Regions from separate parts of the Streptomyces sp. NPDC001157 genome, predicted to be linked through region 1. Evidence: riboswitches for the same ligand, from Rfam matches in the RefSeq annotation. Region 1 holds a riboswitch; the other holds the start of a gene.
What was found. A riboswitch is a leader RNA that binds a small molecule or an ion and turns the genes downstream of it on or off. The one in region 1 is predicted to bind cyclic di-AMP.
Positions count from the first base shown of each region.

Region 2: another riboswitch for cyclic di-AMP. It lies ahead of ACWDAG_RS19505 (M23 family metallopeptidase); the one in region 1 lies ahead of ACWDAG_RS45460 (transglycosylase family protein).

Region 1 is NZ_JBSFJW010000059.1:15,997-20,216, forward strand. Features, by position in the region: gene eno (phosphopyruvate hydratase) at 1-862, opposite strand, end outside; gene ACWDAG_RS45460 (transglycosylase family protein) at 1,076-1,759, opposite strand; cyclic di-AMP (ydaO/yuaA leader) riboswitch at 1,764-1,934, opposite strand; gene ACWDAG_RS45465 (transglycosylase family protein) at 2,130-3,137, opposite strand; gene ACWDAG_RS45470 (cytochrome P450 family protein) at 3,326-4,220, shown strand, end outside.
Region 2 is NZ_JBSFJW010000009.1:258,371-262,590, reverse strand. Features, by position in the region: gene ACWDAG_RS19515 (M16 family metallopeptidase) at 1-1,003, shown strand, start outside; gene ACWDAG_RS19510 (M16 family metallopeptidase) at 1,000-2,388, shown strand; cyclic di-AMP (ydaO/yuaA leader) riboswitch at 2,592-2,756, shown strand; gene ACWDAG_RS19505 (M23 family metallopeptidase) at 2,769-3,533, shown strand; gene ACWDAG_RS19500 (GntR family transcriptional regulator) at 3,720-4,220, shown strand, end outside.

The sequences.
Region 1 (4,220 bases):
GCGGGTCCTCGATGGAGACGAGCGGGTAGGCCGCCACGAGCTCCTCGTAGTACTCGGTCATCTCGGCGGCCGAGCGGGACTTGCCCTCGAACTCGTACTTGCCGTCCTTGTAGAACTCGGACGCGGCGACGTCGAGCGCGAGCGCGATCTGCTCGCCGGGGACGTAACCGGCCTGCTTGATGGCCTCGATGATGAGGTCGAGCGCGGCGCGGTTGGACTCAAGGTTCGGGGCGAAGCCGCCCTCGTCGCCGAGGCCGGTGGACAGGCCCTTGGTCTTCAGCACCTTCTTGAGGGTGTGGTAGACCTCGGCGCCCCAGCGCAGGGCCTCGGAGAAGGACTCCGCGCCGATCGGGGCGATCATGAACTCCTGGATGTCCACGTTGGAGTCGGCGTGCGAGCCGCCGTTCAGGATGTTCATCATCGGCACCGGCAGCAGGTGCGCGTTCGGGCCGCCCAGGTAGCGGAAGAGCGGGAGGTCGCTGGCCTCGGAGGCGGCGTGGGCGACGGCGAGGGAGACGCCGAGGATGGCGTTGGCGCCCAGGGAGCCCTTGTTGTCGGTGGCGTCCAGGTCGAACATGGCCTGGTCGATCAGGCGCTGCTCGGTGGCGTCGTAGCCGACGAGCTCCGGGCCGATCTGCTCGATGACGGCGAGGACGGCCTTCTCGACACCCTTGCCCTGGTAGCGGTTGGGGTCACCGTCGCGGAGCTCGATGGCCTCGAAGGCGCCCGTGGAGGCGCCGGACGGGACGGCGGCACGACCCGTGCTGCCGTCGTCGAGGCCGACCTCGACCTCGACCGTGGGGTTGCCTCGGGAGTCCAGGATTTCCCGGGCTACGACGACGTCGATGGACGGCACGAGCATCTCCTTCTTGGATGTGACACGGCTACGGCAGTAGCGCGGTGGCTCTGCGAGACGAGCCTAACCGCCTGAGGCCGATCGGCCACGCTGCCGACCACCCCTTGGGCAGAACCGAGAGTAAATTGTTTCCGAACGGAACAAAGAGCGGGAGCAAAAAGAACCCCGCCCCGGTGCGTACGGGGGAACACGCACCGGAGCGGGGAGACCGCGAGGCTGTCACTTGAGGTGCAGCTGCTGGCCCGGGTAGATCAGGTTGGCGTCGGAGACGATGTCCTTGTTCAGCTTGAACAGCTTCTGCCAGCCGCCCTTGACGCCGTGCTTCTCGGCGATCGAGCTGAGGGTGTCGCCCTTGACGACCTTGTACTCGCCGTCGCCCTTCTTGACCTTCTTGCCGGTCGGGGTGGTGACGGTCTTCGTCGACTTCTTGACCGTCGGGCGCTCGGCGGAGCGGGAGGCGCTCTGCCCGGAGGAGTGGCTGCTGGAGGACGAGCTGCTGGAGCTGCCCGACGCGCTGCCGCCGTTGTAGGCGGCACCGGAAAGGCCCGTGCCGCAGACCGGCCAGGCGCCCTTGCCCTGCGCGGCGAGGACCTTCTCGGCGACGGCTATCTGCTGCGACTTGCTGGCCTGGTTGGCCTGCGCGGCGTACTGCGTGCCGCCGTACGCGGCCCAGGTGGAGGCGGAGAACTGCAGGCCGCCGTAGTAGCCGTTCCCGGTGTTGATGGACCAGTTGCCGCCGGACTCGCACTGGGCGACCTTGTCCCACTCGGAGGCGGTGGCGGCGGAGGCGTTGCCGGCCGCCATCAGCGGAGCGGCGATGGCGACGCCGGTGACGCCGGCCAGCGCGGCGGCGCGGGTGGCCTTGGACGGACGGCGGTGCTTGCCCTTGCCGGAAAACAGCATGGTTCGATCCCCTCACCGACGCCTGCGAGGTGAGCTGTCGGGTTCGGGCCGGTTGAGTTGCCCGGCCGTGCTCTCGCTCTCACGAGACACGGCTACACCCCTAGCCGCCGCCGTCAACTGCCCGGTGCGGCACTTACCTTGGGTCCCCCGCTCCTGCCTACGGCGCTTTACGCGACGACTGTTCCCGTACGGCCGCTGGCAGGATTCGGCGTTGCGGCAGCCGGGGCTCGTGTTGACGAGCGGTGACGACGGTAGACACGCGATCCGTCGAATTTCAAAGACGATCAGGGCTTCTGAGACTCATCCCACACTTTCACCAAACCGGACATTCAGTGGCGAAGTGTGACGTGAACTCCCGTTGTTTTTCGCCCTATTCGGCACCGAGTTTCAGGGTCTGACCGGCGAAGATGTGGTTCGGGTCGGCACCGATGGCCTTCTTGTTCTCGGCATAGAGCGCCCGCCACCCGCCGTCCAGGCCAAGGGAGTCGGCGATGGAGGCGAGGGTGTCGCCGGCGTGGACGGTGTACGTGTCGTCCGCACGACTGCCGGCCTTGGTCTTGTCGGCGGCCTTGTCGATGGTCTCGTCGGCAGCCTCGTCCGCGCTGGCGCCACGGTGGCGGCCGGTACCGATCGCGCCGGTGTCGACGAGGCTCCAAGTGGCCGCCGGGGGCTCGGAATTGTCCGAGTCGTCACCCTTCGCCTTGCCTGTGGACGAGCTGCCGCCACCCTCTGAGTTACCCGTGGCCTTCCCGGAAGGAGAGGTGGAGGGTGAGGCGGATGTGCCGGATTCGGTGGAGTTGTCCGTCGCACTCGCGGAGGACGAAGAGGACGAAGGGGAGGCACTGGAGGACGAGCCGGAGGACGAATCCGACGAAGAGGACTCATCGGAAGCGCTGCCCGAGGAGTTGGACAGACCGGTCGAGTCGGAGTCGGACGCCCCGGATGAATCGGACGAACCGGAACCGCCGCCCAGCACACCGGTGTCGATGTGGGCCGAACCCGAGTCCCTGGTCAGCCCGGAGGTCAGTCCGCAGGTGTGGAAGGCGCCGACGCCCTGGTCGTCCAGGAGCTTCTCGGCGACGGCTATCTGCTGGTTGCGGCTGGCGAGGTCGGCACTGGGGGCGTAGTCGAGACCGCCGTACTTCTCCCAGTTCTCCTGGGTCAACTTGAGCCCGCCGTAGAAGCCGTTGCCGCTGTTCTCGCTCCAGGAGCCGCCCGTCTCGCACTGCGCCACCTTGTCCCAGGTGGTGCCGTCCGCGGCGCTCGCGCCGCCGGCGGCGAAGAGCGGGATCGCGATGGCGGAGCCGGTCACCCCGGCCGCGACGAGGAGAGCCGGAGCCTGGCGGGGGCGACGGTGTCGACCGTTCCCGGAGAGCATGCGGAGGCCTTTCACAAGACAGCAGTGACCGCGCGGCGCATGACACCGACAGGCGTTCGACACCACCGCGCTGGTCCGTGAACGTAGCCGCTGCCGATCACTTGTCACAAGTTAATGCCGCGTAGATCACGTGAAGATCACAGACTTGAACGCGTGTCACCTTTGACCGGTTCGCTGCGGCGGCGCATGTGCGGGCGGGCTGCGGATACGGTCGTCCTGTGAACGTCCCGAACACCGCTCCCGAACTCTTCACCTGGGAATTCGCCGGCGACCCGTATCCGGCCTACGCCTGGCTGCGCGAGCACTCCCCCGTCCACTGGACGAAACTCCCCAGCGGCGTCGAGGCATGGCTGGTGACCCGCTACGCCGACGCACGTCAGGCACTCGCGGACGGGCGGCTCTCGAAGAACCCCGAGCATCACGCCGAGGACGCGCAGGGCAAGAGCAGGACCGGCATTCCGGGTGAGCGCAGCGCCAATCTCATGACGCATCTGCTCAATATCGACCCCCCGGACCACACCCGGCTGCGCCGTCTCGTCTCCAAGGCGTTCACCCCGCGCAGGGTGGCCGAATTCGCCCCGCGGGTGCAGGAGTTGACGGACGATCTCATCGACCGGTTCGCGCCGCACGGGCAGGCGGATCTCATCCACGACTTCGCTTTCCCCCTCCCCATCTACGCGATCTGCGATCTGCTCGGCGTACCCCGCGAGGACCAGGACGACTTCCGCGACTGGGCGGGCATGATGATCCGGCACGGCGGCGGACCGCGCGGCGGTGTCGCCCGCTCCGTGAAGAAGATCCGCGGCTATCTCGCCGAACTCATCCACCGCAAGCGGGGCGAGCTCGGGGACGACCTGATCTCGGACCTCATCCGCGCCTCCGACCACGGCGAGCACCTCACGGAGAACGAGGCCGCCGCGATGTGCTTCGTGCTTCTCTTTGCCGGCTTCGAGACCACCATCAACCTGATCGGAAACGGGACATACGCGCTGTTGCGCAATCCCGGGCAGCGGCAGCGGCTCCAGGAGTCGATCGGGCGCGGAGAGAGCGCACTGCTCGACACCGGTATAGAGGAGCTGCTCC
Region 2 (4,220 bases), on a different contig from region 1:
GGAGAACCAGCGGGACGTCGTCAAGAACGAGCGCAGGCAGCGCTACGACAACGTGCCGTACGGCACGGCGTTCGAGAGGCTGACCGCCCTCGCCTACCCGGAGGGCCACCCCTACCACCACACACCGATCGGCTCGATGGCCGACCTGGACGCGGCGACCCTGGAGGACGCGCGCGCGTTCTTCCGCACGTACTACGCGCCGAACAACGCCGTCCTCTCGGTGGTCGGCGACATCGACCCGGAGCAGACGCTCGCCTGGGTCGAGAAGTACTTCGGGTCCATCGCCTCGCACGACGGGAAGCCGGAGCCCCGCGACGGCTCGCTGCCCGAGATCATCGGTGAGCAGCTGCGCGAGGTCATCGAGGAGGAGGTCCCGGCGCGTGCCCTGATGGCGGCCTACCGGCTGCCCGAGGACGGCACGCGCGCGGCGGACGCCGCCGACCTGGCGCTCACCGTCCTCGGCGGCGGCGAGTCCTCCCGCCTCTACAACCGGCTGGTACGGCGTGACCGCACGGCCGTCGCGGCCGGATTCGGCCTGCTGCGGCTGGCCGGAGCGCCCTCCCTGGGCTGGCTGGACGTGAAGACCTCCGGTGACGTCGAGGTGCCGGTCATCGAGGCCGCCATCGACGAGGAGCTCGCCCGGTTCGCCGCGGAGGGCCCCACGGCCGAGGAAATGGAGCGCGCCCAGGCCCAGTTGGAGCGCGAGTGGCTGGACCGGCTCGGTACGGTCGCGGGCCGCGCCGACGAACTGTGCCGGTACGCCGTCCTGTTCGGCGACCCGCAGCTCGCCCTCACCGCCGTCCAGCGCGTCCTGGAGGTGACGGCCGAGGAGGTCCAGGAGGTCGCCAAGGCCCGCCTGCGGCCCGACAACCGCGCGGTCCTCGTCTACGAGCCGCTCTCGCCCGAGTCCGCGGAGCACACCCAGGACGAGGACTTCCCCGAAGACCCCGAGTCCGAAGCCACGGTGGAAGCCACCGACCAGAACGAGGAGGCGGCCAAGTGACCGAGCTCGCCACGATGCAGTTCCACCCGCAGCCCCGGGCGGGCGAGGCCAAGCCGTGGGCGTTCCCGTCCCCCGAGCGCGGCGCGCTCGACAACGGCCTGACCGTCCTGCGCTGCCACCGCCCCGGCCAGCAGGTCATCGCCGTCGAGGTGCTCCTGGACGCGCCCCTGGAGGCCGAACCGGCCGGCTTCGAAGGCGTCGCCACGATCATGGCGCGGGCCTTCTCCGAGGGCACCGACAAGCACTCCGCCGAGGAGTTCGCCGCCGAACTGGAGCGCTGCGGCGCCACCCTCGACTCGCACGCCGACCACCCGGGCGTCCGCCTCAGCCTCGAGGTCCCGGCCTCCCGTCTCGCCAAGGCGCTCGGTCTGCTCGCCGACGCCCTCAGGGCGCCCGCGTTCGCCGACAGCGAGGTCGAGCGGCTGGTCCGCAACCGCCTGGACGAGATCCCGCACGAGCTGGCCAACCCGTCCCGCCGTGCCGCCAAGGAGCTCTCCAAGGAGCTGTTCCCGGCGACCTCGCGCATGTCCCGCCCGCGCCAGGGCACCGAGGAGACCGTCGAGAAGATCGACGCGGCGGCCGTACGCGCCTTCTACGACCGCCATGTCCGGCCCGCCACGGCCACCGCCGTCGTCGTCGGCGACCTCACCGGCATCGACCTGGACGCGCTGCTCGGAGACACCCTGGGCGCCTGGACCGGCTCCAAGGCCGACCCCCGCCCCGTGCCGCCGGTGACCGCCGACGACACCGGGCGCGTGATCATCGTCGACCGCCCCGGCGCCGTCCAGACGCAGCTGCTCATCGGCCGCGTCGGTGCCGACCGGCACGACCGTGTGTGGCCCGCCCAGGTGCTCGGCACGTACTGCCTCGGCGGCACCCTCACCTCGCGCCTGGACCGCGTCCTGCGCGAGGAAAAGGGCTACACCTACGGTGTGCGTGCGTTCGGCCAGGTCCTCAGGTCCGCCCCGGACGGCTCCGGAGCCGCGATGCTCGCCATCAGCGGCTCCGTCGACACCCCGAACACCGGCCCGGCGCTCGAAGACCTCTGGACGGTGCTGCGCACGCTCGCCGAGGGCGGCCTCACCGACGCCGAGCGCGACGTCGCCGTGCAGAACCTCGTCGGTGTGGCACCGCTGAAGTACGAGACCGCGGCGGCCGTCGCCAGCACACTGGCCGACCAGGTCGAGCAGCACCTGCCCGACGACTACCAGGCGACCCTGTACCAGCAGCTCGCCGCGACCGGCACCGTGGAGGCCACCGCGGCGGCCGTGAGCGCCTTCCCGGTGGACCGTCTGGTGACGGTTCTCGTCGGTGACGCGGCCCAGATCAAGGAGCCCGTCGAGGCCCTCGGGATCGGCGAAGTCAAGGTCGTGGCAGCCGAGTAGAGGCTCGGTCAGCGGCACGCGCGCGTAGGGGCCCTGGTGACTGATGCGTCACCAGGGCCCCTTAATGTCCGAATTGAGGGAGAGGTTGCCTGTCTGCCCTGTGGCATGCGCTACAAAAGCCGTGATCCGTTTGGGGATTGAAAGATGCCCCGCTTAGCGTCGTCCGGGCTGTCCGTCAGGCACCGCGCCGCATCCGCGGCACCGGACAGCCATCGCCGAGTCCCCGTACGGCGCGAGCCAGGGGAGCCGGGGACCCATCGCAGTCCCTGGGGTGAATCGGACGCCCGCGCGTGCAGCGAGGGGGTCCGTAGGAGACCTTCCTGCTCCGAACCCGTCAGCTAACCCGGTAGGCGAGAGGGAAGGAAAGGACCAGCCACTACATGGCGTTCACGCGCGCCACCGGGAAGCACCGTCGTCCCCGCCGGATGCATCGCACCACCACGGCCGCCGCAGGCGTCGCGGCCCTCGCCACCACCGGCGTCATCGGAACCCTCGCAGCCCCCGCGCTCGCGGCCGAGAACTCCGTCGAGCAGACCGGCCTCACCCCCGTCATCACCATCGGCGACACGATCGCCGACAAGATCGACGCCCAGGCCGACGCCCAGAAGCAGGCAGCCGAGGAGGCCGCGCTCAAGAAGGCGGCCCTGGAAGCGGCACGCGAGAAGGCCGCCGCGAAGGCCAAGGCGGAGCGCGAGGCCAAGGAGCGCGCCGCCCGCGAGGCCGAGCGCAAGCGCCTCAACACGTTCGTCGCGCCGATCTCGAACTCGTACGTGTCGACCGGCTACCAGGCCAGCAGCTCCCTGTGGTCCTCCGGCAGCCACACCGGCATCGACTTCCACGCCGCGAGCGGCACGACCGTCCACGCGGTCGGCTCCGGCACCGTCGTCGAGGCAGGCTGGGGCGGGGCGTACGGCAACCAGATCGTGATCAAGATGGCCGACGGCATGTACACCATGTACGGCCACCTGTCGTCCATCGGCGTCTCGGTGGGCCAGACGGTCACCCCGGGCCAGCAGATAGGCCTCTCCGGCGCGACCGGCAACGCCACCGGACCGCACCTGCACTTCGAGGCCCGTACGACCTCCGAGTACGGCTCGGACGTCGACCCCGTCGCCTACCTGCGCTCGCACGGCGTGAACGTCTGACGACGTACCGCAAGATCTCCTGAGGCCCCGGCTCTTCAGCCGGGGCTTTCGGCGTTTCTGCTTCCCCGCTGTCCAAAAAATATCCCTGGATTCCGCCCCGCCGTCGGAAATTCCGGCTCCGTGCAATAGAGTCGCCGATACACGTCAATCATCGACGTTTCACGGGGATTAAGTCGGAGGTCGGTCATGCGTATTCCGGCGCACTCGGTGTGCACGGCGATCCGGGACGACATCGTCGCCGGTGTCTACGAGCGCGGCAGCCGGCTCACCGAGGAACTCCTCGCGCGCCGCTACGGCGTCTCGCGTGTCCCCGTGCGCGAGGCGCTGCGCACCCTGGAGGCCGAGGGCTTCGTGGTGACCCGGCGGCACGCGGGCGCGTGCGTCGCGGAGCCGACCGAGCAGGAGGCCGCCGACCTGCTGGAGATGCGGATGCTCCTGGAACCGCTCGGCGCCTCCCGGGCCGCCCAGCGGCGCACCGACGCCCATCTCAAGGTCCTGCGCGGCCTGGTCAGACTGGGCCAGGAGCGGGCCAGGAGGGGCAACAGCGAGGATCTGCGCTCCCTGGGGGGCTGGTTCCACGAGACGCTCGCCCAGGCCTCCGGCAGCCCCGCGCTGACCTCGATGCTGACCCAGCTGCGCCACAAGATCGCCTGGATGTACGCCGTGGAGGCCCCGGCCAACCCCGTG